DNA from 2 places in the Kitasatospora sp. Xyl93 genome. Region 2 is predicted to be linked to the other one. Evidence: predicted binding sites of a transcription regulator. Region 2 holds the regulator's gene; the other holds the start of a gene.
What was found. Region 2 encodes HspR, which represses chaperone genes until heat shock. Its sites were predicted from a motif close to TTGAGNNNNNNNNNCTCAA; they were not measured.
Positions count from the first base shown of each region.

Region 1: the regulator HspR is predicted to act here: its motif matches at 6,639-6,657, upstream of lon (endopeptidase La).

Region 1 is NZ_AP029185.1:5,119,572-5,134,897, forward strand. Features, by position in the region: gene ACZ5GH_RS22895 (multifunctional oxoglutarate decarboxylase/oxoglutarate dehydrogenase thiamine pyrophosphate-binding subunit/dihydrolipoyllysine-residue succinyltransferase subunit) at 1-2,877, opposite strand, end outside; gene ACZ5GH_RS22900 (sensor histidine kinase) at 3,111-4,298, opposite strand; gene ACZ5GH_RS22905 (response regulator transcription factor) at 4,397-5,134, opposite strand; gene ACZ5GH_RS22910 (rhomboid-like protein) at 5,695-6,462, shown strand; gene lon (endopeptidase La) at 6,680-9,076, shown strand; gene ACZ5GH_RS22920 (GtrA family protein) at 9,228-9,791, shown strand; gene ACZ5GH_RS22925 (ROK family transcriptional regulator) at 9,810-11,018, shown strand; gene ACZ5GH_RS22930 (ABC transporter permease) at 11,156-12,190, opposite strand; gene ACZ5GH_RS22935 (MarR family winged helix-turn-helix transcriptional regulator) at 12,317-12,766, shown strand; gene ACZ5GH_RS22940 (MDR family MFS transporter) at 12,979-14,478, shown strand; gene ACZ5GH_RS22945 (hypothetical protein) at 14,605-14,859, opposite strand; gene ACZ5GH_RS22950 (inorganic phosphate transporter) at 14,886-15,326, opposite strand, start outside.
Region 2 is NZ_AP029185.1:4,038,715-4,054,040, forward strand. Features, by position in the region: gene ACZ5GH_RS18050 (hypothetical protein) at 1-174, shown strand, start outside; gene dcd (dCTP deaminase) at 246-821, shown strand; gene ACZ5GH_RS18060 (alanyl-tRNA editing protein) at 908-1,798, opposite strand; gene ACZ5GH_RS18065 (Yip1 family protein) at 1,893-2,930, opposite strand; partial or broken gene manB (mannose-1-phosphate guanylyltransferase) at 3,171-4,244, opposite strand; gene ACZ5GH_RS18075 ((Fe-S)-binding protein) at 4,589-6,814, opposite strand; gene dnaK (molecular chaperone DnaK) at 7,133-8,971, shown strand; gene grpE (nucleotide exchange factor GrpE) at 8,968-9,582, shown strand; gene ACZ5GH_RS18090 (hypothetical protein) at 9,729-9,965, shown strand; gene dnaJ (molecular chaperone DnaJ) at 9,962-11,119, shown strand; gene ACZ5GH_RS18100 (heat shock protein transcriptional repressor HspR) at 11,127-11,657, shown strand; gene ACZ5GH_RS18105 (hypothetical protein) at 11,852-12,844, shown strand; gene ACZ5GH_RS18110 (TIR domain-containing protein) at 13,419-14,036, shown strand; gene ACZ5GH_RS18115 (helix-turn-helix domain-containing protein) at 14,407-15,326, opposite strand, start outside.

The DNA.
Region 1 (15,326 bases), 1.1 Mb from region 2:
GGCCTGGTCCTCGGTCAGGTACTGCAGCGGGGTGTAGTCCTCGCCGGTCTTGCGGTCGATCAGGACGGCGTGCCGCTGGCCGAAGGTGCCGCGGCGGCTGTCCTGGCCGGCCAGGCGGACCGGGTGGCCCTCCATGAGCAGCGAGCCGATGGCGAGGGTCTCGCCCATCGCCCAGTCGATGGTGTTGTCCTCGACGGAGGCGGCGCGGCGCTGCAGCTGCGGCAGCAGGCGCGGGTGGACGGTCAGCCAGTCCGGCAGGTTGACCTGGGAGGCGGCGATCCGCTTGACCATCTCCTGGGAGATGCCGGTCTGGATGTTGACCGGGAAGTCGGCGACCGGCTTGCCGTTGGTGCCGACGGTCTGCGTCTGGGCCGCGTCGCGGACCTCGGCGAAGACCTTCTCCAGCTGGCCCTGGAAGTCCTGGAGCGCCTGCTCCGCCTCTTCCATGGTGATGTCGCCGCGACCGATCAGGCCCTCGGTGTACAGCTTGCGCACCGAGCGCTTCTTGTCGATCAGGTCGTACATCAGCGGCTGGGTGAACGACGGGTTGTCGGCCTCGTTGTGACCGCGGCGGCGGTAGCAGATGAGGTCGATCACCACGTCCTTGTGGAACTCCTGGCGGAACTCGAAGGCGAGCCGCGCGACGCGGACCACGGCCTCCGGGTCGTCGCCGTTCACGTGGAAGATCGGGGCCTCGATCATGCGGGCCACGTCGGTGCAGTACATCGAGGAGCGCGAGGACGCCGGGGCGGCGGTGAAGCCGACCTGGTTGTTCACCACGACGTGCACGGTGCCGCCGGTGCGGTAGCCGCGCAGCTGCGACATGTTCAGGGTCTCCGCGACGACGCCCTGGCCGGCGAAGGCCGCGTCGCCGTGGATCTGGATCGGCAGCACCGGGAAGGTGGTGCCGCCCTGGTCCAGGATGTCCTGCTTGGCGCGGGCGATGCCCTCGACGACCGGGTCCACGGCCTCCAGGTGGGAGGGGTTCGCGGCGAGCGAGACCTTGATGGTCTCGCCGTCCAGGCCGGTGAAGGTGCCCTCGGCGCCCAGGTGGTACTTGACGTCGCCGGAGCCGTGCATCGACTTCGGGTCGAGGTTGCCCTCGAACTCGCCGAAGATCTTGCCGTACGGCTTGCCGACGATGTTGGCCAGCACGTTCAGGCGGCCGCGGTGGGCCATGCCGATGACGGCCTCGTCGATGCGGTGCTCGGCGGCGGCGTCGATGGTCGCGTCCAGCAGCGCGATCAGCGACTCACCGCCCTCCAGCGAGAAGCGCTTCTGCCCGACGTACTTGGTCTGCAGGAAGGTCTCGAACGCCTCGGCCGAGTTCAGCCGGCGCAGGATCCGCAGCTGCTCCTCGCGCTCGGGCTTCGAGTACGGCTTCTCCAGGCGCTCCTGCAGCCACTTGCGCTGCTTCGGGTCCTGGATGTGCATGTACTCGATGCCGACGGTGCGGCAGTACGTGTTGCGCAGCAGGCCGAGGATGTCGCGGAGCTTCATCATCTTCTGGCCGCCGAAGCCGCCGACCGCGAACTCGCGCTCCAGGTCCCACAGGGTGAGGCCGTGGGTGGTGACGTCCAGGTCGGGGTGCTTGCGCTGCTTGTACTCCAGCGGGTCGGTGTCGGCCATCAGGTGACCGCGGACCCGGTAGGAGTGGATCAGCTCCATGACGCGCGCGGTCTTGTTGACCTCGTCGTCGTGGGTGGTGGCGACGTCGGTGGCCCAGCGGACCGGCTCGTACGGGATCCGCAGCGACTCGAAGATCTCGTCGTAGAAGCCGTTCTCGCCGAGCAGCAGGCGGTGGATCTCGCGCAGGAACTCGCCGGACGCCGCGCCCTGGATGACGCGGTGGTCGTAGGTCGAGGTCAGCGTCATGATCTTGGAGACGCCCAGGCGGGACAGGGTCTCCGGGGCGGAGCCCTGGAACTCGGCCGGGTACTCCATGGCGCCGACGCCGACGATGGTGCCCTGGTTCTGCATCAGGCGCGGCACGGAGTGCACGGTGCCGATGCCGCCGGGGTTGGTCAGCGAGACCGTGACGCCGGTGAAGTCGTCCATGGTCAGCTTGTTCGCGCGGGCCCGGCGGACGATGTCCTCGTAGGCCTGCCAGAAGCCGAAGAAGTCGAGCGTCTCGGCCTTCTTGATGGCCGCGACGACCAGCTGGCGGTCGCCGTTCGGCTTGACCAGGTCGATGGCCAGGCCGAGGTTGACGTGCTCCGGCTTGACCAGGAAGGCCTTGCCGTCCTCCACCTTGTAGCTGTAGTTCATGCCCGGGGCGGCCTTGATGGCCTGGACCAGGGCGTAGCCGATCAGGTGGGTGAAGGAGACCTTGCCACCGCGGGCGCGCTGCAGGTGGTTGTTGATGACGATGCGGTTGTCGATCAACAGCTTCGCCGGCACGGCGCGGACCGAGGTCGCGGTCGGCACCTCCAGCGAGGCGTCCATGTTGGTGGCGACGGCCTTCGCCGGGCCGCGCAGCTGGACCAGCTCGGGGCCGGCGGCGGCGGGCGCGGCCGGCGCCGGGGCGGCGGCCTTGGGGGCCGGAGGCGCGGCGGGCGCGGCGGCGAGCGGAGCCGGAGCGGCAGCCGGGGCCGGGGCCGGAGCGGCCGGGGCGGCGGCGGACGCGGCCGGAGCGGCAGCGGCGGGCGCGGGGGCAGCGGCAGGGGTCGGCGCGGGGCCGGCCTGGGTCGCGGCCTGGGTCACTGGGGTCACCTCGGTACCGGGCTTGTAGTCGGCGAAAAAGTCCCACCAGGCTCGGTCGACCGAGTTCGGGTCCTGGAGGTACTGCTGGTAGATCTCGTCGACGAGCCACTCATTGGGGCCGAAGCCAGTGGAACTTGCCGAGCTGTTGGGGGTTTCAGGGGACTGTGGCGACACGGCGGCAACCGCCCTCTTCCGCTTCCTTTTGGGATGTTTGGACAGCGGGGATTAAGGCTACGCCCCTGACCAGTGATCGCGCAGTCCCCGGGGCCCAGGCGTCGCCCAGATCACAGTGCTGACCTGCACTTTGGCTGAAAAAGTGCGTTAGAAAGCCGTATCTGAGGGGAACCGATCGACGCCGAACAGGGTCCATACCGGGATCAAACCGGACAAAAGATCGGCCGAATCCTCTAGCGATCTTCGTAGGCCGTTGTGTCGGATCTGTGACAAATGTCCTGACCGTCGCCCTGGCGCCGCCCGGGCAGCCGGACCTCGATCCGGCAGCCGCGCGGGGACTCGGCCACCGCGATCCGTCCGCCGTGCAGGTCCACCGCCCAGCGGGCGATGGCCAGGCCCAGCCCGGTGCCGCCGTCCGCGCCCGGCCCGGCGGCGGTCGCGGTGCCGCTGCGGCTGAACCGCTCGAAGACCCGGGTGCGGTCGGCCGGCGGGATGCCGGGGCCCTCGTCCTCGACCTCCAGCAGCAGGCCGCCGTCCGCGCCCTCCGGTCTCGCCCGCACCGTCACGGTGCCGCCGGGCGGGGAGTGCTTGCAGGCGTTGTCCACCAGGTTGGCGACCACCTGGTGGAGCCGTTCCGGGTCCGCCACGCCGGTCAGGCCGGTCGGGCTGACCTCCAGGGCCAGTCGGACGTCCCCGCGCCGGGAGAAGGCGCCGCCGGCCGTCGCGCCGTCCACGGTGACCCCGCGCAGCACGCCGTCCAGGAACTCGCGCACCTCGAAGGGGCGGGCGTCCAGGTCGACCACGCCGTCGTCGATCTTGGAGAGGTCGAGCAGGTGGGTGACCAGGCGGCCGAGCCGCTCGGTCTGCTCCAGCGCCGCCCCCAGGGTGGCCGGGTTCGGCTGGACCACGCCGTCCACCACGTTCTCCAGCACGGCGCGCAGCGCGGCGATCGGCGTGCGCAGCTCGTGCGAGACGTTGGCGACCAGCTCGCGGCGGTGCCGGTCGGCGGCCTGGAGGTCGGCGGCCATGGCGTTGAAGGCGGCGGCCAGCTCGCCGATCTCGTCGCGCGAGTTCGCCTCGACCCGGCGGCTGTAGTCGCCGGAGGCCATCGCGCGGGCGGCGGCCGTCATCTCGCGCAGCGGGGCGGTCAGCCCGTGCGCGAGGAACTGCATGAAGAGCAGCGAGGCGATCATGGAGAAGACCATGATGATCCGGATCTGGGTCTCGGACCGGATCGCCACGACCACCATCCCGGTGGCCAGGAAAACGGAGACGATCACGAGCAGGGCGAGTTTGCCCTTGATCGAGCGGACCGGGTCGAGCGGCCGGATGTCGGCCCAGACCCGGCGGGCGGCACGGGTGGCCAGGTTCTGCGGCCGCGCGCCGTCGGATTCCCCGTTGCGTTGCTGTGGAAAGGTCATTGTCCCCTGTGGTCCCCGCGTTGTCCCCCCGCGTGGTGGCACGGCGTCGTCCCGGACACGGGCCCCCCGGTGGCCCGTCGCCCGTGCGGAGCCGGGCCCTAGGAGAGCGGAGCTTCCAGCGCGTAGCCGACACCGTGGACGGTGCGGATCCAGCTGGCACCGATCTTCCGGCGCAGCGCCTTGACGTGGCTGTCCACGGTGCGGGTGCCGGAGGCATCGGTCCAGTCCCAGACCTCGGCCAGCAGCTGCTCGCGGGTGAGCACGGCGCGCGGCTGGGCGGCCAGGCAGGCGAGCAGGTCGAACTCGGTCGGCGTCAGGTGGACGTCGCCCGAGGCCAGCCGGACCCGGCGCTGCACGTGGTCGATCTCCAGCTCGCCGAACCGCAGGCTGCCCAGCGCGGGCGTGCGGGCGGCCTGCTGGGCGCGCTCGACGCGGCGCAGCAGGACGTTGACGCGGGCGGCCAGTTCGCGCATCGAGAACGGCTTGGTCATGTAGTCGTCGGCGCCCACGCCGAGGCCGACCAGCAGGTCCGTCTCGTCGTCGCGGGCGGTCAGCATCAGCACCGGCACCGGGCGCTGGGCCTGGATCCGGCGGCACACCTCCAGCCCGTCGAAGCCGGGCAGCATGATGTCGAGGACCACCAGGTCCGGCTGCCAGGTGTGGAAGCCGTCGACCGCGCCGGGGCCGTCGTGGGCCACGGCGACCTTGAAGCCCTCGGCGCCCAGCCGGGCGGCGATCGACTCGGCGATCGTGGGCTCGTCCTCCACCACCAGGACTCTGCGCTGGCTGCTCACAGTGCCACCGGTGTTGTGGTTGTCCTGCTGAATTTCTGTCACGGTCACGCCACCGCCCCCAGGGCTGCGGGCCGGCCATCTGTGGGGATGGCGGGCTCCGCTCGTAGTCTTGTTCCGTCGTGGACTGTGCCGGGTCCGCCGTCCCGTCGCGCGATCGGGAGCCGAGGACGGATGGTCGGCCGCCCACTTCTCCCGCGCACTTCGCAGCGTACGGACAGCGGATGCTTTCCGGCAGGTGGACCGGACGTTTCCGGCCCGTGGGCCGGCTTTCGGGCCGCCCTCGGACCCACTGCACGAGTGGGCACGGGCCGATACCTTACCCGGCGAATTTTCACTGCGTAACGGTACGTATGCAGTCCAGTTCGCACCAAGTCGCCGGTCAGAGGCCCTGCTGCGGCCCTGCCGGGGAGAAGGTCTGGACCAATCCGGGGAATCCGGCAGTCCGCTACGGCGACGGTCTTCACGGGCTTTTCCCAGGTGCCTCCCAGAACCTCGACGTACCGTGGCCACGACAACACCCGACCGGGCGGAATCCGCGGCGCGCGCCGGTACGTTGGGCACCTGGCGGGGAGCCGGTGGCTGCGGCGTGGAGCGGAGGCGGCATGGCGGGACGCGGGCGGGGCGCCGACGGGTTCGGGACCGCGGGGGCGCCGTACGGAATGCTCCGCCTCGGGCTGCGCACCGGGGTCCTGGAGTGGCTGCTGGAACGGGTGCCGACGCCCCGCAGGACGCCCTTCACGCTCGGGTACCTGGCCGTCGTGGGAGCCACCACGACCTTCGCGAGGATCGCCGATCCGGAACTCGTCCAGCGCCTGCAGGAGGCCTCCAGCTCGGACGGGCACAACCTGCTCCAGCACCCTTTGCGCGCCCTTGTGCTGAGCGGGTTCTGGGTGGCCGGCGAGGCGTGGATGCCGTACCTGTGGGGATTCGCCCTCACCATCGCCCCGCTGGAGCGCAGGGTCGGTCCGGCCCGGGCGGCGGCGGTGTTCGCGGCCGGGCACGTCGCGGCGACCCTGCTCTCCCAGGGGGTGGTGATCACCGCGGTGGAGACCGGGCGGATGGCGCCCGAGGTGATGGACCACCTGGACATCGGGGTCAGCTACGGCGTGCTCGCCTGCCTGGGCGCGGTGGCCGGGCTGCTCTCCTGGCGCGGGCGGCTGCTCGCGCTGGGCGGCGCCGGGCTGATGATCGCCGAGCAGATCGCCACCGACAGGGACGTGGTCACCGGGGTGGGGCACCCGGCCGCGGTGCTGGCCGGGGTCGCCCTGTGGCGCTGGCTGCGCCGGGCCGAGCGGCGCCCGCCCCGGCCGCGTCCGGCTGCCGTGACGGCCTCCGGCGGTGCGCCCGCGCGGGTGTGGACGGCGCGTTGACGGCCTCGCCCGGTCGGGGGTGTCCCCGGTCCGGCGATGGTTCGCTCAGGAATCTTTAAGGCGCGCTTGGTGTGCCGTTAGGACTCTTTTGACGGGGTCGGTCGAGGCGTCCTTCCGGCGGATTCCTGTTCGCTCACAGCGAACTGAGCGTCGGGAACATCCGGCGGCCGTCAGGCCTTAGTCAGGTCGACTCAAGTTCACTGACTAGGGAGAGATCATGGCATCGTCGTCCACACCGCTCACCCTGCCCGTGCTGCCGCTCGACGACGAGGTCGTCCTGCCGGGCATGGTGGTCCCGCTGGACCTGAAGGACAGCGAGGTGCGCGCCGCGGTCGAGGCCGCCCGGGCCGCCGCCGGCACCGGCAAGCCGCAGGTCCTGCTGGTTCCGCGGGTGGACGGCTCGTACGCGGCGGCCGGCACGCTGGCCACCGTCGAGCAGGTCGGCCGACTGGCCGACGGCGACCCGGCCGCGCTGGTGCGCGCCGTGCGCCGGGCCCGGATCGGGGTCGGTACCACCGGCCCCGGCGCCGCCCTCTGGGTGGAGACCACGCCGTTCCGGGAGTCCTCGGTGGGCACCCCGGTGGCCGGCCGGGCCGCCGAGCTGGTCAAGGAGTACAAGGCGCTGTCCACCCAGTGGCTGCGCAGGCGCGGCGCCTGGCAGATCGTCGACCGGGTGGCGCAGATCGAGGGCGTCGGCGAGCTCGCCGACAACATCGGCTACGCGCCCTTCGTCACCGCCGAGCAGAAGCTCAAGGTGCTGCTGGAGGCCGACCAGGTCGCCCGACTGGAGTACGCGCTCACCCTGCTGCGCGACCACCTCGCCGAGGAGGAGGTCAACGACACCATCCGCAAGGACGTCGAGGAGGGCGTGGCCAAGCAGCAGAAGGAGTTCCTGCTCCGCCGCCAGCTGGAGGCCGTCCGCAAGGAGCTGGCCGAGCTGAACGGCGAGGCGGCCGACGAGGAGGGCGACTACCGCGCCCGGGTCGAGGCCGCCGACCTCCCCGAGAAGGTGCGCGAGGCCGCGCTCAAGGAGGTCGACAAGCTGGAGCGCGCCTCCGACCAGTCGCCCGAGGGCTCCTGGATCCGCACCTGGCTGGACACCGTCCTGGAGCTGCCCTGGAACGAGCGCACCGAGGACGAGTACGACATCGCCGGCGCCCGCGCGGTGCTGGACGCCGACCACGCCGGGCTCGCCGACGTGAAGGAGCGGATAGTCGAGTACCTGGCCGTCCGCAAGCGCCGGGCCGAGCAGGGGCTCGGGCTGGTCGGCGGCCGCCGGGGCGGCGCGGTGCTGGCCCTGGTCGGCCCGCCCGGCGTCGGCAAGACCTCGCTCGGCGAGTCGGTGGCCCGCGCCATGGGCCGGAAGTTCGTCCGGGTCGCGCTCGGCGGCGTCCGGGACGAGGCGGAGATCCGCGGCCACCGGCGCACCTACGTCGGCGCGCTGCCCGGCCGGCTGGTGCGGGCGGTCAAGGAGGCCGGCTCGATGAACCCCGTCGTCCTGCTGGACGAGATCGACAAGGTCGGCTCCGACTACCGGGGGGACCCGGCCGCCGCCCTGCTGGAGGTGCTGGACCCGGCGCAGAACCACACCTTCCGGGACCACTACCTGGAGGTCGAGCTGGACCTCTCCGACGTCGTCTTCCTCGCCACCGCCAACGTGCTGGAGGCCATCCCCGAGCCGCTGCTCGACCGGATGGAGCTGGTCCGGCTGGACGGCTACACCGAGGACGAGAAGGTCGTCATCGCCCGCGACCACCTGCTCCCGCGCCAGCTGGAGAAGGCCGGCCTGGCCGGTGGAGAGGTCACCGTGGACGAGCCGGCGCTGCGCAGGCTCGCCGGGGAGTACACCCGGGAGGCGGGCGTGCGCACCCTGGAGCGCTCGATCGCCCGGGTGCTGCGCAAGATCGCCGCACAGGCCGAGCTGGGCGAGCGCGAGCTGCCCGCCGCGGTCGGCGCGGACGACCTGCGCGCCCTGATCGGCCGCCCGCACCACGTGCCGGAGTCCGCCCAGGAGCCGGCCGAGCGCCGCACCGCCGTCCCCGGCGTGGCCACCGGCCTCGCGGTGACGGGCGCCGGCGGCGACGTCCTCTACATCGAGGCCTCGCTGGCCGACGCCGAGACCGGCGGCACCGGGCTGACCCTCACCGGGCAGCTGGGCGACGTGATGAAGGAGTCCGCGCACATCGCGCTCTCCTACCTGCGCTCGCGTGGGGCCGAGCTGGAGCTGCCGGTCACCTCGCTGCGCGACCGCGGCGTGCACCTGCACATCCCGGCCGGGGCCATTCCCAAGGACGGGCCGAGCGCCGGCATCACCATGACCACCGCGCTGGCCTCGCTGCTCTCCGGCCGCAAGGTGCGCACCGACGTGGCGATGACCGGCGAGGTGTCGCTGACCGGGCGGGTGCTGCCGATCGGCGGGGTGAAGCAGAAGCTGCTCGCCGCCGACCGGGCCGGGATCACCACGGTGATCATCCCCAGGCGCAACGAGGCCGATCTGGACGACGTCCCGGCCGAGGTGCTGGAGCGGCTCACCGTCCACCCGGTGGCGGACGTGCGGGAGGTGCTGGAGCTGGCGCTGGAGCCGGCCGCGGCCTCGGTGCTGGTGGCCGCCTGACCGCCGGTCCGACCGGTTGCCCGGGCCGCCCGCGTGGCGGTCCGGGCGATCCGGCGGCGGTCCGCGGCGCCGGCCCCGGGGCCGGCGACGACCCGCGGGGCCACCGGCGGTCCGAAGGGCCGGCGGCACCCCCGCGTGCGAGACTGCGGAGATGCCGTCCCCCACGCAGCGCGCCCTGGCGCGGGTGCCCGACCGGCTGCGGCCCTTCCTGGTGCGGCACCGCCGACTGGTGAAGTTCCTGCTGGTCGGGACGGGCTGCTTCGTGCTCACCACCGTGGTCGACTTCGAGCTCAAGTTCACCGTGCTGGAGCACAAACCGGTGGTCGCGCTGACCGTCGCCACCGTGATCGGCACCGCCGTCTCGTACGTGCTGAACCGGCACTGGGCCTTCCGGGCCGCCGGCCGGCAGCGCGAGGCGCTGATGTTCGTCCTGGTCAGCGCGATGGCGATCGGCGTCAACGACGTACCGCTGGTGGTCTCCCGGTACCTGCTGGACCTGCGCGAGCCGTACGTCGGCGCCTTCCAGCAGGAGGTCGCGGACTTCCTCAGCGGGATGGTCGTCGGCACCTTCACGGCGATGCTGTTCCGCTACTGGGCGATGCGGCGGTGGGTCTTCGCCCCGTCCGCCGGGACGGCCCCGGCCGTCCCGGCACCGACGGCGGCGCCCCCGGAAGCCGGTTACGCTGCACCCGAGATGCCACGGGACGTGCCGTAAAGGGGCGAGGTGAGCCTTATGCACGAGCCGGACCCCGTCCGGACCGGGCCCGCCAGCCAGCAGGGGATGCGCCGGGCCAACCTGGCCCTGGTGCTCGGGACGATCGCCGACGGACCGCGCTCGCGCGCCGAGGTCGCCGCCGGGACCGGACTGACCAGGGCCGCCGTCTCCTCGCTCGCCGAACAGCTGATCGCCGCCGGCCTGGTGGTCGAGGAGGGCCCCACCGCGCCCAGCGGCAAGGTCGGCCGTCCCGGCACCGCGCTCGGCCTCAACCCGGCCGGGCCCGGCGGCCTCGGCGCCGAGATCGGGGTGCGGCACCTGGGCGCCTGCGTGGTCGACCTGCGCGGGGAGGTCCGCGCCTGGCGCCGCCGCGAGGTCTCCAACCACGGGCGCGAGCCCGCCGCCGTGCTGGCCGAGCTCGCCGACCTGCTGCACGGGGCCGTCACCGAGTCGGGGCTGCGCCCGGCCGGCCTCACCCTGGCCGTGCCCGGGCTGGTCGGCGCCTCCGGCGGGGTGCTCCAGCGGGCCGCCAACCTGGGCTGGCGGGACGTCCCGCTGGCCGCCGTCCTGCGCCCGGCGCTGCGGGCGGCCGGGGGAGGCCTGGGCGAGCTGCCGATCGAGGCGGACAACGAGGCCAACCTCGGCGGACTGGCCGAGCGCTGGGTGGGCGAGGGCCCGGAGGACTTCCTGTACGTCTCCGCCGAGGCCGGGGTCGGCGCCGCGATCGTGGTCGGCGGCCGGCTGCTGCGCGGGGCGGGCGGTTTCGCCGGGGAGTTCGGCCACGTGCCCGTCCACCCCGACGGACCCGGCTGCGCCTGCGGGGCGCGCGGCTGCCTGGAGCAGTACGCGGGCGAGGCGGCGGTGCTGCGGGCGGCCGGCCTGGCCGGCGTTCCGGGCGACTGGGTGACGCTGCTCGCCGAGCGCGCCGGGGCCGGGGACGCGGACGTCCTTTCGGCCCTGGCCGGGGCCGGTGCGGCGCTCGGCACCGCGGCCGCCGGCGCGGTCAACCTGCTGGACCCGGCCCAGGTGGTGCTGGGCGGCGGCTACGCCCGGCTGGCGCCCTGGCTGCTGCCCGCGATGCGGGCCGAGCTGGCCGCCCGGGTGGCGGTGCGGCCGTGGGCCGAGGACCGGCTGACGGTCTCCCGGCTGGGCCGCCGGGGCCCGCTGCTGGGCGCGGCGGTGCGGGTCGTCCGGGCCATCGTGGCCGACCCGGGGCCGCTCGGATAGGGCGTTCCCCCGCCCGTGCGGCCCCCGGCCGTCCCGGCCCGTGCGGCCCCGGGCCGTTCCCACCCGAGCGGCCCCGGGACGCGACCGAGCCCCCGGCCGTGGGGCCGGGGGCTCGGTGACGGTCGGCCGCGGTCGGCTCAGGCCTCCACGGCGACCGGCTCGCGGTTCTCGGAGCGCCGCATGACGGCCAGCAGGGCGACACCGATGCCGATCAGCGCCCAGACCACCATGACCAGGATCGGCAGCCCCAGGTTGGTGGAGCCGAAGTAGGCGACCGACTTGGCCGCGCTGGTGCCGGCGCCGTTCGGGATCCAGGAGCTGATCGCCCGCCAGAACGGCGGCATCATCGGCGCCGGGTAGACCCCGCCCGCGCTCGGGTTGCCGAGCACGACGAAGACCAGCACCGCGATGCCGATGCCGATGACGTCGAACAGGCACTGGAGCGCCATGGTGAAGGCGCCGACCGAGAACACCACCAGCGCGCCGACGGCGCTCAGGCCCACGATCGAGCCCGGCAGCGCGTCCAGTACCGGCCCGGCGATCAGCGTGCCGAGCAGGCCGGCGCCGATCGAGTACACCGCGAGCACGCCGAGGCGGATCAGCAGGCGGTGGACGTTGGCCGGCTTGGAGCCCGCGCTGATGCCCAGGATGGAGGCGACCAGGTAGCCGCCGACGCACCAGCCGATGACCAGGTAGAACGCGGACAGGCCGTTGGTGTCGCCCTGGGCGAGCGGCACCACGTCCTGGACCTTCACGGTGCGGCCCTGGCTCTGGTCGATCGCGGTGGTGATGGACTCGGCGGCCTTGGCCGCGGACGGGCCGCGGGCGCCCCCGACCAGCAGGGTGTCCTGGGTACCGGTCGGGTCCACGACCAGCGCCGCGTAGATCTTCTGGTCCTTGATCTGCCGGGTCGCCGTCTCGGCGTCCGGCGCGGTGACGGCCTTGACGGCGTCCTTCGGCACCGACTCCAGCGCGCCGACCAGCTTGGGGGCGACCTGCGGCGGGGCGACCACCGCGATGGAGAGGTTCTGCGGCGCCGGCTTGTGCAGCGCACCGATGTAGGAGGCGATGAAACCGAGCTGGAGCAGCAGCACGCCGATCACGAGCAGTGCCGCGCGCGGGGTGACCGCGGTCTTCAGTTCGGCGAGGAAACCCTGCTCTGGGGCTGGCATCCACATCTCCTTGCGTATCGGGGAAAAACGGTCCTTCCAGAACCGATACTTCATACCATGAAGTAGTTGGCTTGTCGCACCTTCCGGCAGGGGCTGCGCCGCGTGTCGCTGCGCGATACTGGCGCGGTGAGTGACGAGGAAGCCCTGGTGGCGGTGGAGCGCGAGGTCGCGCTGATGTTCCGGCGGGGCCGGGCCAGAGTGGCGGAACTCTCACGGCGGGTGCACCCCGGGCTGGAGGGGATGGCGTACAGCCTGCTCGGCTACATCGAGCAGGCCGGGCCGGTACGGGTGACCGACGTCGGCGTGCACTTCTCGGTCGGCAAGGCGACGGTGAGCCGGCAGATCCGGACGCTGGAGGAGCTGGGCCTGGTGGCCCGGGAGACCGACCCGCTGGACCGCCGGGCCGCGCTGGTCTCGCTCACCGAGGACGGCCGGCGCCGCTACCTGGGCGCGCACCATGCCCGGATGCGGCGGGTGCGCGAGGTGATGGGCGGCTGGTCGCCGGACGACGTGACCCGCTTCGCCGAGCTGCTGCACCGCTTCAACGACGTGCTGGAGGAGCCGCCGGCCGAGTGATCCGGGGGGCGTCGGCGGGGTGGGCGCGGTCCGCGGGGGCGGGCTTTACTTTCCCTTGAAGAAAGTTGCCTAATTCAACCATCTGGTCTTATGGTTGCTTACGGCAACGAACTTTCATGATCCGCGTATCCCGCACGCCTCGCCGAAGGACCCAGATGACCGTGACCACCGAGGCCGCGAGCGGAACCGCCGCCGCGACCGACAGTCAACAGATGACGCACCGGCAGGTGATGGAGGCGCTCTCCGGCCTGCTGCTCGGCCTCTTCGTGGCCGTGCTCTCCTCGACCGTCGTCTCCAACGCCCTCCCGCACATCCTGGCCGACCTGCACGGCGGCCAGTCCGCGTACACCTGGGTGATCACCGCCGCCCTGCTCAGCCTCACCGCCTCCACCCCGATCTGGGGCAAGCTCTCCGACCTCGTCAGCAAGAAGCTGCTGCTCCAGATCGCCCTGGTGATCTACATCGGCACCTCGGCGCTGGCCGGCCTCTCGCAGAACACCGGCGAGCTGATCGCCTGCCGCGCGCTCCAGGGCATCGGCGCCGGCGGCGTCGTGGCGCTGGGCCAGATCTGCCTGGCCGCGATGGTCCCGGCGCGTGAGCGCGGCCGGTACAGCGGCTACTTCGGCGCCGTCTTCGCGCTCGCCACCATCGGCGGACCGCTGATCGGCGGCGTCATCGTGGACACCCCCTGGCTGGGCTGGCGCTGGTGCTTCTACGTCGGCATCCCGTTCGCGCTGATCGCGATCCTGGTGGTGCAGCGCACCCTCAAGCTGCCGGTGGTCAAGCGCCGGGCGAAGATCGACTACCTGGGCGCGGTGGTCATCACCGCCTCGGTCAGCCTGCTGATGATCTGGATCACCCTGGCCGGCAAGAACTACGCCTGGCTGTCCTGGCAGACCGCGGCGATGGTCGGCGGCGGCCTGCTGCTGGGCGCCCTGGCCGTCGTGATCGAGCACCGCGCCGCCGAGCCGATCATCCCGCCGGGCCTCTTCAGGTACCGCACCGTCACCCTGGCCGCGCTGGCCAGCGTGCTGGTCGGCGTCGGGATGTACGGCGCGACCACCTTCCTCAGCCAGTACTTCCAGCTGGCCCGCGCCAAGTCCCCGACCGTGGCCGGCCTGATGACCCTGCCGATGATCCTCGGCCTGGCGGTCTCCTCCGCGGTGGCCGGCCGGCTGATCACCAAGTACGGCAAGTGGAAGGCCTACCTGGTCTCCGGCACCGCGCTGCTCGCCGTCGGCTTCGGCCTGCTCGGCACCGCCCGGGCCGACACCGACTACGTGCTGCTCTCCGTCTACATGGCGATCACCGGCGTCGGCCTCGGCCTGACCAGCCAGAACCTGGTGCTCGCCGTGCAGAACACGGTGCCCCGGCACGAGCTCGGCGCGGCCAGCTCGGTGGTCACCTTCTTCCGCACCATGGGCGGCGCGATGGGCGTCTCCGCGCTCGGCGCGCTGATGACCAACAAGGTCGGCCACTACCTGGCCGAGAACCTGGCGGCGGCGCACGTCCCGGCGTCGCCCGCGGCGTCCGGCGGCGGCATCCCGGACCTGTCGAAGCTGCCGGCCCCGATCGTGCCGCTGGTGACGGACGCCTTCGGCCACGGCGTCGGCACCGTCTTCCTGTGGGCCGCCCCGTTCGCGGCGCTGGCCTTCGTCACCGTGCTCTTCATCCGGGAGACCGCGCTGAAGACCACCACCCAGGAGGGCTGACCGGACGGCGGGACCGGCGGCCGCCGGGATACGCGGAACGGGCCGGGGAGTGTCTCGACACTCCCCGGCCCGTTGCCGTGTGCGCGGTGCGCGGTGCGCGTGTGGTGCGTGTGGCGTGCGCGGCGGCTACTTGCCGGCGATCAGCGACAGCCCGTAGAGGACGGCCCCGCCGCACAGCGCGAAGCAGACGCAGGCGCCGGCCAGGGCGAGCCTGCCGCCGCCCGCGGTGCCGGTGGCGGCCCCGCCCTCGGCGGCGGCGCTCACCGCGGCCTCGCGGCGGGACAGCGCCAGGATGCCGAGCGCGAAGACGGCGACCACGGCGACGGTGACGCCGAAGCTGAGCCCGGCGGTCTGGGCCAGGGCGTTCCACTTGATGTGCATGGTGAGTGCTCCTCAGCCCGCGGTGCTCAGGCCGCGACCGTGGTCGAGGCGGGGGTGGGGGTGTTCGCGGTCCCGGTCGGTGCGACCTCGACCGGGGTGATGTCGACGTCGTTGACGTTGTCCGCGCCGACCGGCTGGCGGCGGGAGATCAGCCACATCGCGGTCGCGCCGGCCACCAGCAGGGCGCCGACCAGGGCGACGCCCCAGCTGCCCTGCTCGGCCAGCAGGGCGGCGCCGCCGGAGACCACCGCGGCGGCCGGCAGGGTCAGGCCCCAGGTGTAGACCATGCGGCGGACCAGGCTCCAGCGCAGCTCGCCCTTCGGGCCGCCGAGGCCGGCGCCCATGATGCCGCCGGAGCAGACCTGGGTGGTGGAGAGGCCGAAGCCCATGTGCGAGGACGTCAGGATGACGGTGGCGGCGGCCGACTCGGAGGCGAAGCCCTGCGGCGGGCGGATGTCCGCCAAGCC
Region 2 (15,326 bases):
ACCACCACGTTCCCGATGCAGAACCTCGGTCCGGGCCGGCTCGGCCCCGGGCGGTTGATCCGCTGTCCGCAGTGCGGACGGCTGCGGAGTTCGGTGCTGGCCGACGTGCGGGAGCTGTCGGAGCCGCAACTGGCGCGGGCGATGCGGCTGGAGGCCGCGGAGTTCCTGGCCTGACCGCGGACGGACGCGGAGGTGGGCCCCGGACGGATTCGTCCGGGGCCCTTTCTTGCACGTAACCTCGAAGCGTGCTGCTCTCTGACAAGGACATCCGGACCGAAATCGACCTGGGCCGGGTCGTCATCGACCCCTTCGACCCGGCGATGGTCCAGCCGTCGAGTATCGACGTGCGCCTCGACCGCTTCTTCCGCGTGTTCGAGAACCACAAGTACCCCCACATCGACCCCTCGGAGGAGCAGCCGGACCTGACCCGGCTGGTCGAGCCCGAGGGCGACGAGGCGTTCATCCTGCACCCCGGCGAGTTCGTGCTGGCCTCGACGTACGAGGTCATCACGCTGCCCGACGACGTCGCGTCCCGGCTGGAGGGCAAGTCGAGCCTGGGCCGGCTGGGCCTGCTCACCCACTCCACGGCCGGCTTCATCGACCCCGGCTTCAGCGGCCACGTGACGCTGGAGCTGTCGAACGTCGCGACGCTGCCGATCAAGCTGTACCCGGGCATGAAGATCGGGCAGCTGTGCCTGTTCCGGCTCTCCTCGCCGTCGGAGCACCCGTACGGCTCGGAGCGCTACGGCTCGCGCTACCAGGGCCAGCGCGGCCCGACGCCGTCCCGTTCGTTCCTGAACTTCCACCGCAGCCAGGTCTGACCCCGGGAGACCGGAGACCCGCGGAGCCGCACGCAGCCGGGCGGCCACCCCTCACCCACCGGTGGGGGTGGCCGCCCGCGGCGTTCTCAGGCCCGCTTGGGGCTGGTGACGGCGACCAGCTCGGTGCCGTCCTCGGACAGCCGCAGCTCGGTGCGCAGCTCGGCCAGCTCGCCGAGGTGGTGCAGGTGGGTGCCGCCGCAGAAGATCCGCGCGCCGCCCTCGGGCAGCTCGCAGTGCCACTGGCGGCGGGCGGTGAGCTCGGGGCCGGGCACCTCGATGCGGACCGGGGCGTCGGCGGCGACCCAGGCGGCCAGCCGGGCGTTGACGGCCTCGGTGAGGGCCGGCAGGGCGTCGGCGAGGGCCGGGAACTCCTCGGTGGCGTCCGCCGTGAAGCCCTTCTTCTTCAGCGACTTGCCGAGCCGGTAGGTGTCGGTGCTGGCCTCGGTGTCCATCACCGAGCTCGCCATCGCGAGGCTGTCGAAGTCCGGGTTGCCGAAGGCGTCCGAGCGGCCCGGGTCCTTGCGCCAGCGCGGGGCGAGCGCGGCGTTCAGGGCGAGGGCGAGCAGGTGGCAGCCGCTGTGCGAGGCGCTGAGGGCGCCGCGGCGCCGGGCGTCGACGGCGAGCGCGGCGGTGCGGCCGACGACGTCACCGGGGTCGGTGTCGAGGACGTGCAGGACCAGCCAGGACCACTCCTCGTCGCCGCGCCGGACCGGGATGTCGGCGCCGACCGCCGGCTCCCCGCCCTCCGGGCCGACGGCGCCGGTCAGGCAGTCGACCACGGCCAGCTCGGTGCCGTCCACGGTCAGGGTGCCGAGGTCGGCCGGCTGGTCGGGCCAGGTGTGGTCGAGCGGGTGGAACGGGGTCGCCTCGGTGACGACGGCGTACCGGCCGTCGGCCAGCGGGTGCACCGCCAGCACCGGGGACTCGCCGGTCACCGCCCCGGCCGGGAAGCTGACGTGGGTGGTGGGGAGGGTCATGCCTGGCTCCGGTGAAGGTGGGACGACGAGGGTGGGGCGGGCTCGGCGCTCGGCCGCGGCCCGCCCCCATTCTGCCCTTCGCCCGTCGGAGCCCTCAGCCCAGCGTCGGCAGCTTGATCAGCACCAGCAGCGCGACCAGCTGTATCGCCGAGGCGGCCGCGGCCTTGCCCCAGGGCAGGTCGTGCAGCCGCCGGACCATGCTGGTCAGCAGGTACCCGCAGAGCATCCAGGTGGCCCAGCCGACGACCTGGACGACGGCGCTGCCGGAGGGCAGCACCAGGTCGAGCAGCAGCCGGGGCGCGTCGGTGAGCCAGCCGATCAGGGCGGCCAGGCCGACGGTCGCCTTCCACGGGCCGTCGCCGCCCAGCTGGCGGGCCAGCCCGTAGGTGACCCCGCCGAAGAGCGCGCCCGCCACGGTGAAGCCGACGGCGGCGGCGAGCAGGCCGGTCAGCGCCACGGTGAAGGTCGAGTTGACGATGTCGTCGCGGGTCAGCCCGATGCCGAGCACCGCGAGCGCGCCGTACAGCAGCGAGACGGTGAGGGCGGGCAGCCAGACCTGGTGGTCGCGGGTGCGGTCGAAGATCGCGGTCGGGCTGCGGAACAGGCCGGCGAACAGCTCGCGCCAGTGCGGCCGGGGGCCCGCGACGTGCGGGGCGGACTGGCCGCCGGCCCGGTAGACGGCGACGTTGTCCTGGCCGTACGGCTGCTGGTCGTAGCCCGCCTCGGGGCCGTACCCCCCGTCCGGGCCGTAGCCCTGGTCGGGGCCGTAGCCCTGCGCGGCGCCGTACGGCGGCTGCTGCCCGTGGCCGTCGTCGTAGTAGCCGTGCTCCGGGCCGGGGTGCCCCTGGTACGGCGGCTGCTGCCCGTACGGACCGCCGGCCGCGTACGGGTCGCCGGCCGGGAAGGCCCGGGTGTTGCCGGGCCGGTCGGCCGCGTACGGGTCGTACCCGTGCCCCGCCGGGTGCCCCGGGCCGCCGGACGTGCCGCCCGGGCCGCCGGGCGGTGCCGTGTGCGGGGCCGTGAAGTACTCCGGCCCGTCCGTCCCCCCGGGCGACGCCGGCGGCGGAGGGGCCGACCACCCGCCGTGCGGGCGGTCCGCGCCCTGACCGCTGTCGTATCGATTACCAGCCACGGTCCGAAGGTACCCGCCCCGCCCCGCCCGCGTCGGCCCCGGACGGAGCCGGGGCCGGTTTGCAGCGAGGCTGAGACGAACGGGGCCGAAAACCCGCCGGAACGGCCCCGGAGCGCCGCGAACCCGCAGACCCGCGAAGCCGCGCGAACCCGACGCCCGGAGGCGCTACCGCTGGGCGCCGACCGACGGCGCGTGCACCGCCGCGGCCGCGCTGGTGCCGGCCGGGCAGCCGCCCGGGCCGGCCGAGGTGCGGACGGCGCCGACCGGCAGCAGGGTGCCGCAGGCGATCCGGATCCCGGTCGGCAGCTCGTTGTCCGACTCCACGATCGCGCCGTCGCCGATCACCGCGCCGTCCAGCGCCGAGCGGTCGCCGACGGTGGCGAAGGCGCCCACGATCGAGTCCTTGACCAGGGTGTCCGGGCCGATCACCGCGCCCGGCAGGATCACACTGCCCTCGACGATCGCGCCGGCCTCGACCACCGCGTCCTCGGCGACCACGGTGCCGCCGCTGAGCACCGCGCCCGGGTGGACGGTGGCGCCGGGCAGCAGCAGGGCGTCGCCGGTCGGGCCGGGGACGGCCGGGGAGTCGACCTTGCCGAGCACCAGGTCGGCCGAGCCGCGGACGAACGCCGCCGGGGTGCCCAGGTCCAGCCAGTACGAGGTGTCGACGACGCCGCGCAGCAGCGCGCCGGTGGCGAGCAGCTCGGGGAAGGTCTCGCGCTCGACGGACACCTCGCGGCCGACCGGGATGCGGTCGATCACGGACCGGGTGAAGACGTAGCAGCCGGCGTTGATCTGGTCGGTGACGATCTGCTCCGGGGTCTCCGGCTTCTCCAGGAACTCCAGCACCCGCCCGTCCTCGTCGGTCGGGACGAGGCCGAAGGCCCGCGGGTCCTCGACCCGGGTCAGGTGCAGGGTGACGTCGGCCCCGGCGGCCACGTGGCCGTCGCGCAGGGCGGCGATGTCGACGCCGGAGAGGATGTCGCCGTTGAAGACCAGGACCGGCTCGTCGGGGCCGCAGGTCAGGCCGGAGGCGGCGTTGCGGATGGCTCCGCCGGTGCCCAGCGGCTCGCGCTCGGTCAGGTAGACCAGCTCGATGCCGTACGGGGTGCCGTCCTGGAAGTGGTCCTCGAACACCTCGGCCAGGTATGACGTGGCCAGCACGACGCGGGTGACGCCGGCGGCTGCCGCGCGGGCCAACTGGTGCGCGATGAACGGGACGCCTGCCACCGGCAGCATCGGCTTGGGGGTGTGGGTGGTCAGCGGACGCAGTCGCGTGCCCTTACCACCGACCAGCATGATCGCCTCGGTCATGGTCTGCGCTGTTCCCCTTGTGGTCTCTGCGGCCCCGGCCCGGCGGGCCGACGCCTCGTCGTCGGTCTGGACCCGGCCGGCCGGCCGGCGCGGGTCGCCACCCGTCCGGGGCTTCCGTCCGGAACGGGTGGACCGGCACGAAGCCGGTCCGGGCCTACTGTATTTGCTTCCGACCGAATGCCCGTCCGGCGCCTGTGCGATCGCCGTCACCCGCCGTCCGCACCGCCGTACCGGCGCAGGCCGTCCGGGCCGCCCAAAAGCCCGGCCCGGCGGGCGCGTTCGCGGCGTCCACCGGGCCGGGCGGTTGTAGCAGAACTGTCGAACAGCGGGCTCCGCGAGGGCTGTTACGCGTCCACCGTCGCGGGCTGCTCCTCGTTGTCGGCCGGCGGGACGGCCTTCACCGAGTCGAGCAGCAGCTGGGCCACGTCGACCACCTTCAGGTGCTCCTTGGCCGCGCCCTCGTTCTTCTTGCCGTTGACCGAGTCGGAGAGCATCACCAGGCAGAACGGGCAGGCGGTGGAGACGATGTCCGGGTTGAGCGACAGCGCCTCGTCCACGCGCTCGGTGTTGATCCGCTTGCCGATGCGCTCCTCCATCCACATCCGCGCGCCGCCGGCGCCGCAGCAGAAGCCGCGCTCCTTGTGGCGGTGCATCTCCTGCTGGCGCAGACCGGGGACCTTGTCCATGATCTCGCGCGGCGGGCTGTAGACCTTGTTGTGGCGGCCCAGGTAACAGGGGTCGTGGTAGGTGATCAGGCCCTCGACCGGGTTGACCGGGATCAGCTTGCCCTCGTCGATGAGGTGCTGGAGCAGCTGGGTGTGGTGGATGACCTCGAAGTGGCCGCCCAGCTGCGGGTACTCGTTGGCGATGGTGTTGAAGCAGTGCGGGCAGGTGGCCACGATCCGCTTGACCGGGGCGTCCTCCAGGGCCGCGTTGAGCGTCTCCACGTTCTGCGCGCCGAGCATCTGGAACAGGAACTCGTTGCCCAGGCGGCGGGCGGAGTCACCGGTGCAGGACTCCTCCTTGCCGAGGATCGCGAACTTCACGCCCGCGGTGTGCAGCAGCTCGGCGAAGGCCTTGGTGGTCTTCTTGGCGCGGTCCTCCAGGGCGCCGGCGCAGCCGACCCAGTAGAGGTACTCGACCTCGGCGGGGTCGATGTCCTCGCCGATCACCGGCACCTCGATGCCGGTCTCCTTCTTGAGCTCCTTGACCCAGTCCAGGCGGGCCTTGGTGGCCATGCCCCACGGGTTGCCCTTGTTCTCCAGGTTCTTGAGCATCGTCCCGGCCTCGGTCGGGAACGAGGACTCGATCATCACCTGGTAGCGGCGCATGTCGACGATGTGGTCGATGTGCTCGATGTCCACCGGGCACTGCTCGACGCAGGCGCCGCAGGTGGTGCAGGACCACAGCACGTCCGGGTCGATGACGCCGTTCTCCTCGGCGGTGCCGACCAGCGGGCGCTCGGCCTCGGCCAGGGCGGCCGCCGGGACGCCCTCCAGCTGCTCGGAGGTCGCCTTCTCCTCGCCCTCCATGTCCTTGCCGCCGCCGGCCAGCAGGTACGGCGCCTTGCCGTAGGCGTGCTCGCGCAGGCTCATGATCAGCAGCTTCGGCGAGAGCGGCTTGCCGGTGTTCCAGGCGGGGCACTGCGACTGGCAGCGGCCGCACTCGGTGCAGGTGGAGAAGTCGAGGATGCCCTTCCAGGAGAAGTGCTCGACCTGGGAGACGCCGAACACGGCGTCGTCGGCCGGGTCCTCGAAGTCGATCGGCTGACCGTTGCTGGTCATCGGACGCAGGGCGCCGAGCGCGGTGCCGCCGTCCTCCTCGCGCTTGAAGTAGATGTTGAAGAACCCGAGGAAGCGGTGCCAGGCCACGCCCATCGAGGGGTTGAGGCCGATGGTGGTCGCCCACGCGAACGAGATGCAGATCTTCAGCATCGCGAACAGGTAGATCAGGTTCTCCAGCGTGCCGTGCGACAGCCCGCTCAGCGCGGAGACCAGCGGGTACGAGACCAGGTGCTCCGGGCCGTACGAGTCGACGCCGTTGAGGGCGCCCTCCAGCGCGCGCAGCATCAGGATGCAGAGGCCGATGCCGAGGATCGTGTACTCGACGTAGAAGGCCTGCCAGGCGATCGAGCCGGCGAACCGGGACTTGCGGCCGGACCGGGACGGCAGGCTCATCAGCCGGATCACGATCAGGACCAGGATGCCCAGCGTGGTCAGGGTGCCGATCAGCTCGACGAAGAGCTGCCAGACCATCCAGTGGCCGATGACCGGCAGCGCGAAGTCGGCGTCGAAGAGCTGGCCGAAGGCGTTGACGATGGTCAGCACCAGGCTGAAGAAGCCGACCGCGACGAACCAGTGGGCGATGCCGACGATCCCCCAGCGGTTCATCCTGGTGTGGCCGACGAACTCGGTCGCGAGGGTCTTCACCCGCTGGGCCGGCTGCCCGAAGCGGGTGGAGTCCGGCGCACCGGTGCGGACCACCTTGTAGATGTACAGCGCCGCACGGGCGGCGAGCGCGGTGCCGATCACGAATGTGACCAGCGAGATGACGATCGCTGCTAGCTGCATCGGCTCTCCGTCTCCTGCGGCTTGCGGTTGAGCAGGCTCTCTGCGGTCCTACGGTCTTCGGACTGAGTGTACTGGTCGGTAACTTGCCGGGCCGACGGCCCGGACATTACCGGTGGGCAACAGTTCTCCAGAAGATTCCCAAGCTATGGCGGCAGTCACGTGGGCGCACCCCGCCACGGCGTGGCGGGCGCCGGGAGCCCCGGCCGCGCGCCCAACTCAGCAAAGTTGAGCGACCGGCACTCATACCTGTTGACGCCACCCCTCGGGTCGTGCATCCTTGAGCCTGTAAAGCTCAACTCTTCCGTGGAGGTATCTACGATGGCACGCGCGGTCGGCATCGACCTCGGTACGACGAACTCGGTCGTCAGCGTTCTGGAGGGTGGCGAGCCCACCGTCATCACGAACGCCGAGGGCGCTCGGACCACGCCGTCCGTCGTCGCCTTCGCAAAGAACGGCGAGGTCCTGGTCGGCGAGGTGGCCAAGCGCCAGGCGGTCACCAACGTCGACCGCACCATCCGCTCGGTCAAGCGCCACATGGGCACCGGGTGGAAGATCAACATCGACGGCAAGGACTTCAACCCCCAGCAGATCTCGGCCTTCGTGCTGCAGAAGCTGAAGCGGGACGCCGAGGCGTACCTGGGCGAGACCGTCACCGACGCCGTCATCACCGTCCCGGCGTACTTCAACGACTCCGAGCGCCAGGCCACCAAGGAGGCCGGTGAGATCGCGGGCCTCAACGTCCTGCGCATCGTCAACGAGCCGACCGCGGCCGCCCTCGCGTACGGCCTGGACAAGGACGACCAGACCATCCTGGTCTTCGACCTCGGCGGCGGCACCTTCGACGTCTCCCTGCTGGAGATCGGCGACGGGGTCGTCGAGGTGAAGGCCACCAACGGTGACAACCACCTCGGTGGTGACGACTGGGACCAGCGCGTCGTCGACCACCTGGTCAAGGTCTTCCAGGCCGGCCACGGCGTCGACCTGTCCAAGGACAAGATGGCCCTGCAGCGTCTGCGCGAGGCCGCCGAGAAGGCCAAGATCGAGCTGTCCTCGTCCTCCGAGACCTCGATCAACCTGCCGTACATCACGGCCTCCGCCGAGGGCCCGCTGCACCTGGACGAGAAGCTCACCCGGGCCCAGTTCCAGCAGCTGACCGCGGACCTGCTGGAGCGCTGCAAGGTCCCGTTCCACAACGTCATCAAGGACGCCGGCATCTCGCTCTCCGAGATCGACCACGTCGTCCTGGTCGGCGGCTCGACCCGCATGCCGGCCGTCGCCGAGCTCGTCAAGGAGCTGACCGGCGGCCAGGACGCCAACAAGGGCGTCAACCCGGACGAGGTCGTCGCCATCGGCGCCGCGCTCCAGGCCGGTGTCCTCAAGGGCGAGGTCAAGGACGTCCTGCTGCTCGACGTCACCCCGCTGTCCCTCGGCATCGAGACCAAGGGCGGCATCATGACCAAGCTGATCGAGCGCAACACCACGATCCCGACCAAGCGCTCCGAGATCTTCACCACGGCCGAGGACAACCAGCCGTCCGTGCAGATCCAGGTCTACCAGGGCGAGCGCGAGATCGCCGCGTACAACAAGAAGCTCGGCATGTTCGAGCTGACCGGCCTGCCGCCGGCGCCGCGCGGCCTGCCGCAGATCGAGGTCACCTTCGACATCGACGCCAACGGCATCATGCACGTCGGCGCCAAGGACCTCGGCACCGGCAAGGAGCAGAAGATGACCGTCACCGGCGGCTCCTCGCTGCCGAAGGACGAGGTCGACCGCATGCGCCGCGAGGCCGAGCAGTACGCCGAGGACGACCACAAGCGCCGCGAGGCCGTGGAGACGCGCAACTCCGCCGAGCAGCTCGTCTACTCGACCGAGAAGTTCATCGCCGACAACGCCGACAAGCTGCCGGGCGACGTCAAGACCGAGGTCGAGACCGCCGTCGGCGAGCTCAAGGAGGCCCTGAAGGGCGAGGACATCGCGAAGATCCGCGAGGCCTCGGAGAAGGTCTCCACCACCGCGCAGAAGCTCGGCCAGGCGCTGTACGCCAACGCCGACGCCCCCGCCGGTGCCGCCGCCGGTGACTCCGCCCAGGCCAAGGACGACGACGTCGTCGACGCCGAGATCGTGGACGACGAGAAGCCCAAGGGCGGTGCGGCATGACGGACAAGCCGCAGGGCGGCAAGCCCGGCGACGACTCCGCCGCCGACGAGGTGATCAAGGCCGCCGAGGAGGCCGCCGCGGCCGGCGCCGGGGAGTCCGGTTCGGACGACCTCGCCGCCGCCAAGCGGGAGCTCGCCGAGCGCACCGGCGACCTCCAGCGCCTCCAGGCCGAGTACCAGAACTACCGCAAGCGGGTCGAGCGCGACCGGCTGACCGTCCGCGAGATCGCCGTCTCCAACATCCTGGAGTCGCTGATCCCGGTCCTGGACGACATCGGCCGCGCCCGCGAGCACGGCGAGGTCACGGGCGGCTTCAAGTCCGTCGCCGAGTCGCTGGAGACGGTCGTCGCCAAGCTGGGCCTGCAGCAGTTCGGCAAGGAGGGCGAGCCCTTCGACCCGACCATGCACGAGGCGCTGATGCACAGCTACTCCTCGGACGTCACCGAGGACACCTGTGTGCAGGTCCTCCAGCCCGGCTACCGCATCGGCGAGCGGATCATCCGCCCGGCGATGGTGGCCGTCGCGGAGCCCCAGCCCGGCAGCCAGGCGTCCTCGGGCGCCGAGGCGAAGCCCGCCGACACGGACAAGTCCGACGGTGGCTCGGACAGCTGACAACCTGTGACAGCTGACAACCAGTGCGCTGCGGAGTCGTACGCCGGCCAGTACGGCGGCCGGCTCCGCAGCGCGTTGTCAACCGCCGTTTCTTCACCGGCTGTTGACAGCGCAGTGACGATGGACATCGGGAGGTGGCGGAAGCCGTGAGCGAGCGCAGCGGGCGAACCATCGGGGGACGCGTGTACCGCTCAGCGGCTGCCCAGCGCAGCGAGGTGGACGCCGTGAACGAGCGCAGCGAGCGAACCGTTGGAGGGCGCGTGTACCGCTCAGCGGCCGGCGAGCGCAGCGAGGTGGACGCCGTGAACGAGCGCAGCGAGCGAACCGTTGGAGGGCGCGTGTACCGCTCAGCGGCCGGCGAGCGCAGCGAGGTGGACGCATGAGTGGCAAGGACTACGTGGAGAAGGACTACTACAAGGTCCTCGGCGTGCCCAAGGACGCCACCGCCACCGAGATCAAGAAGACCTACCGGAAGCTCGCGCGCGAGTTCCACCCCGACGCCAACAAGGGCGACGCCAAGGCCGAGGAGCGGTTCAAGGACATCTCCGAGGCGTACGACGTCCTCTCCGACGAGAAGCGCCGCAAGGAGTACGACGAGGCCCGCAGCCTCTTCGCCAACGGCGGCTTCCGGGCCGGCGGCCCCGGCGGCACCGGCAGCTACAGCTTCGACTTCGGCGACCTCTTCAGCGGCAGCCAGGGCGGCGGACAGGGCGGCGGCCTCGGCGACGTCTTCGGCGGCCTGTTCAACCGCGGCGGCACCCGGCAGGCCCAGCCCCGGCGCGGCGCCGACGTCGAGACCGAGGTGACGCTCTCCTTCGAGGAGGCGGTGGACGGCGCGACCGTCCCGCTGCGGATGACCAGCCAGGCCCCCTGCCGCGGCTGCAACGGCACCGGCGCCAAGTCCGGCACCACCCCGCGGGTCTGTCCGACCTGCGTCGGCGCCGGCACCGTCAGCCGTGGCCAGGGCGCCTTCGCGCTCTCCGAGCCGTGCAAGGACTGCCGCGGCCGGGGCATGATCGTCGACGACCCGTGCCCCGACTGCCACGGCAGCGGCCGCGCCAGCTCGGCCCGCACCATGCAGGTCCGGATCCCGGCCGGCGTCCAGGCCGACCAGCGCATCCGGCTCAAGGGCAAGGGCGCCCAGGGCGAGCGCGGCGGGCAGCCCGGCGACCTCTACGTCACCGTGCACGTCGACCCGCACCCGGTCTTCGGGCGCAAGGGGGACAACCTCACCGTCACCGTCCCCGTGGCCTTCCCCGAGGCGGCGCTCGGCGCCACCATCGAGGTGCCGACCCTGAACGGCCCGGCCGTGAAGCTCAAGCTGCCCCCGGGCAGCGCCAACGGCCTCACCATGCGCGCCCGCGGCAAGGGCGCCACCCGCAAGGACGGCACCCGCGGCGACCTCCTCGTCACCGTCGAGGTCGTGGTGCCCCAGCACGTCACCGGTGACGCGCTGAACGCCCTGGAGCAGTACCGCGAGGCCACCGCCTCCGACGATCCGCGCGCCGCCCTGTTCCGGGCGGCGAAGGGAGCGTGACGACCAGATGTCCCCGATGAACCCGATCGACCCCGAGACCGCGATCGGTCCCGGCCTCGGCGAGGGCCTGCCCGGAGCCGGCCCCCGCCGCGCCCGCCGGGCCGCCGCGGGCCCGCCGCCGTATGTCCTCACCGAGGACACCCCGGTGTACGTCATCTCCGTGGCCGCCGAACTGTCCGGCCTGCACCCGCAGACCCTGCGCCAGTACGACCGCCTCGGCCTGGTCTGCCCCGACCGCACCGCCGGCCGCGGCCGCCGCTACTCCGCGCGCGACATCCAGCAGCTGCGCGAGGTCCAGCGGCTCTCCCAGGACGAGGGCATCAACCTCGCGGGCATCAAGCGGATCATCGAGCTGGAGAACCAGGTCACCGCCCTCCAGTCCCGCGTCGCGGAACTGGTCGACTCCCTGGAGGGCGCCGCCGCCGCGCTCCAGCAGCGCGAGGCCGCCGTCCACGCCTCCTACCGCCGCGACCTCGTCCCGTACCAGCCCCCCACCCCGCAGTCCAGCGCCCTCGTCGTCTGGCGTCCCCGGCGCTGACCGTCGTACGCACCCGAGCCGCCGGCCCCTCCTCCCGGGGGGTGCCGGCGGCTGCCGTGTGGTGAGAGAGTGCTCTGCCGGGCCCGCACGGTCGATCCGCGGGCGGCAGGGCACCCGGTTCGCGCCGCCTAGGATTCTTGCCACGGAAGACGACAGTCGCGTTGACTACTTCCCGGTCAACACTAGGAGCCGAGATGAGTGGGCGAGAGCACGCGGGAGCTGCATCCAGCGGATCGCGCGTCCTGTCCGAGGGCGCCCGAAAGCTCTATCTGCAGGCCGTGAACGAGAACGGTCGTCTCACCAAGAGCGCGTGCCCGGCCGCCGGCTCCCCCGCCCTCGAAGAATTGTTGAAGCTGGGACTTCTCATACCCGACAGCGACGAACCGGGCGAACTGCTCGCCGTCGATCCGACGCAGCTCGCCCACAGTCTGAGTTCGACCTGGCAGCGGCAGGCCCTCGAGCTGCTTTCGAAAGCGGTGACACTACCCGCCGATCTCAGCGAACTCGCCGAGGCATTTCACGCCCCGGACACCACGGGCGGCGCCATCGAATACATCCACGGGAAAGCGCGAATTAATCAGAGACTTCAGCAGTCGGCCGCGGCGGGAGTAACGGAGGGGCTGGCCATGCAGCCCGGCGGCCCCCGGCCGGCGGAAATGCTCACGTCATTCCTGGCGCGCGACCTGGAGATTCTCCGGCACGGCGCGTCCATGCGGACCATCTACAACGCGAGCACCCGCTACCACCAGCCGACCCGGGACTACGTCGCGAAGCTGACCGAGGCGGGGTGGCAGTTCCGCACCCTCGACGAGCCGTACGCCCGGCTGATCATCGTGGACCGCAAGCTCGCCGTGATCCCGGTGGTGGACGACGACCTGGCCGCGTTCATCCACGACCCGGCCATCGTCAACTTCCTCATCGAGGAGGTGTTCGAGCGCAGCTGGAACCGGGCCCTGGAATTCGACGGGGACCGGTCCGTCCCGCAACAGGTGGTGTCCAGACTGCGCCAGACGATAATCGACCTGATGCTCGCCGGAACGAACCACCGGGTCATCGCCCGTCGGCTCGGAATCAGTGAGCGGACCCTCGCCCGCCACATCGCGGAACTACGGGAGGAGTACCACGTCGACTCCCTCTTCCAGCTGGGCTACGCGCTCGGCCGGTCGGCGAGACCGGACCTGGGCTGAGGGCAGCGGTCGAAACCCCGCCCCGCCCGGCGCGACAGGGTTCACCCCTACTGTCCGCTTCGTCCCGACCGGGCGTCCGGCGGGATTCAGCCCCAGTGGAGATCGTCCGCGACAGCCTCCACCGCGCGGGTGGTACCAGCGGACTGCCCGCTGTCGGAGGAAACGGACACTCCGGTCACCACCGCTATACCGATGAGGATCGGAAGCGCAGCCTTGCAGACGAGTCGACGCACAGACACGGACCCACCCTCCCACTCTCTAACACTGTGGACTGAATCAATAGCACTAGCGTCCACATGATGCCGTACGTTCCGCGAGAGTGCCATCCCCCCTCACCTCGACCGGAGCGTCATCTCTCTGCCAGGCATCCAGATGACAGGGCGGGACGCTGGACGCGGCCGCGTGCGCTGATAGACGATCAATTCGCTCCCAATGGTCCAGCACGGATAGCGAACTTGCCGCTGTACCGTCAAATATCCTGCCAGATCTCTTCAGTCCTCGGACTGGAAAACCACCGTCCTCAGCGCCCGCCGGCACCACTTCGCAACCCGGTCGGCCTTTCCCCGGAGTCGACATGACCGAGCCCTACCTGCGTCACCACGACAGCCAGGCCCCTGAGGGTCGGCGTGCACGTGTGTTCCTGGCCGCCCCGCTGATGCGACTGACCGGGCCGGCCGACAGTGTGGTGACGCTCGCCAGCCGGACGCGGTTGACGACGCTCCGCACGACCCTGCTCCGCAGCGGTGCCGCCGTGTACAGCGCGCACCACAGCGACGCCTGGACCATCTCCGGCCGCGCTCCGGAGCCCCGCGTCCCCTCCGACTTCCGCGCCCTGCAGTCCGCGGACCTCGTGTTCGCCTACGTCGGGGCCCCGCTCTCGGCCGGTGTGAGCCTGGAGCTCGGCTGGGCGTCGGCGCTGCGCAAGCCGATCGTCCTCCTCGTCGACGAGGCCATCACCCACAACCCGCTGATCGCCACCATCGAGCAGGTCGCCCCCGTCCTGCCGCTGGTCTTCGACGACACCTGGTCGCAGGAGGCGCTCAACCACACGGTCGAGACCGCCCTGGACTGGGCCGGCATGGCTCTCTCCCTGCGCGAGGGCTTCTGGACCGCCCCCGGCGAGCAGTTCAACGTCCCCCGGCAGCAGCCCCCGGTCCCCGGCTACTGGCCGACCGGCGCCGCCACCGGCTGAGCCGCGGCCACCCACCGGACTCCCCCGCCCGGCCTCCCCCCGCCCGGGCTCCCCTGCCCCGCTTTCCCCCGCCCGGACTCCCGACGTCCACCGGCCCCCTCGGAACAGCGCCTCCGCGCCGTACGGCTCCCGCAGCCGGGCGATGTGACCGGCCACCGCACCATGTGCCCGCTCAAGCCCGTCCGGCCGGCCGTTCGCCCGCCGCGTGAGCCCGCGGACGAACGGCCGGCCGGCCCACTGGTACGGCGCGCCGCCGCAGGACCGCACCGGTCCGCCCGCCGACCGCCCGGGACCGCCCGCGCCGAACCGGCCGCCGGCTCCGGAAGCGGCGGCCCGGGTTCCACCGATCGCCCTGGCGCCGGCCGGTCCGTCAGTCATGGCGCTCGCCCCGGAGCTGCCAGCCGAGGTGGAACAGCGTGTGGGCGCCGTAGCGGTCGCGCAGCCGGGAGATGTGGGCCGCGACGGTGCGTTCGCTCACGCCCAGCCGGGTGGCGACGGCCCGTTGGGTGAGGCCGCGGGCGAGCAGCCGGCCGATCCGCACGGTGGTGACGGACGGCGGGTCGAGGTGGCGGCCGGCGGGCGTGGCGCGGGCCCAGTCGCGTTCGAACTGGGCGGCCAGGTAGGCGACGGTGGTGGGATCGGTGAGGAAGACCGCCCGGCCGCGCTCCTCGTCGGCGGGGATGACCGCCACCGCGCGGTCGAAGACCAGCATCCGCTCGTACGGTTCGGCGAGGACCCGGACCTGGGCGCCCTGTCCGGTGCGCAGGGCCACCTGGCTCTGCACGGCGGGGTCGGCGAGGGCGGCCGGCTGGTAGACGGTGCGCAGCGAACAGCCGCGGCGGAGCAGCGAGAGGTCCTGGGCGAGGACAGTCCGGAGGCCTTCGACCGGACGCGGCCCGGGCTGGGCCGCCAGGACCTCCTGCCGGCACTCCGAGACGAGTTCGGCGATCCGGCGGCGCACCTCGGCGACGTCGGCGACGGTGCCGGCCCCGGAGTCGACGGCCCTGGAGTCCACGGCACCCGAATCCACGGCCCCGGACGGCCGGTCCGTGCCCGCCCCCGGGTGGCGGGCCTCGTCGTAGGCGCGGGCCAGCGGCCCCAGGGTGCCCGGGAGCCGTTCGGCGTACCGCAGCAGGCGGACCGCGCGGGTGCGCAGGTGGAACCCGATCCGGTCGCCGACGGCGCGCGGACTGGCGGCGGTCCAGCCGGTGGCGGTGGGGGTGAGCAGGCCGCGGGCGACGAGGGCGGCCAGGGCGGGGCGGTCGGCGGGGGCGAGGTCCTCGGGGAGCA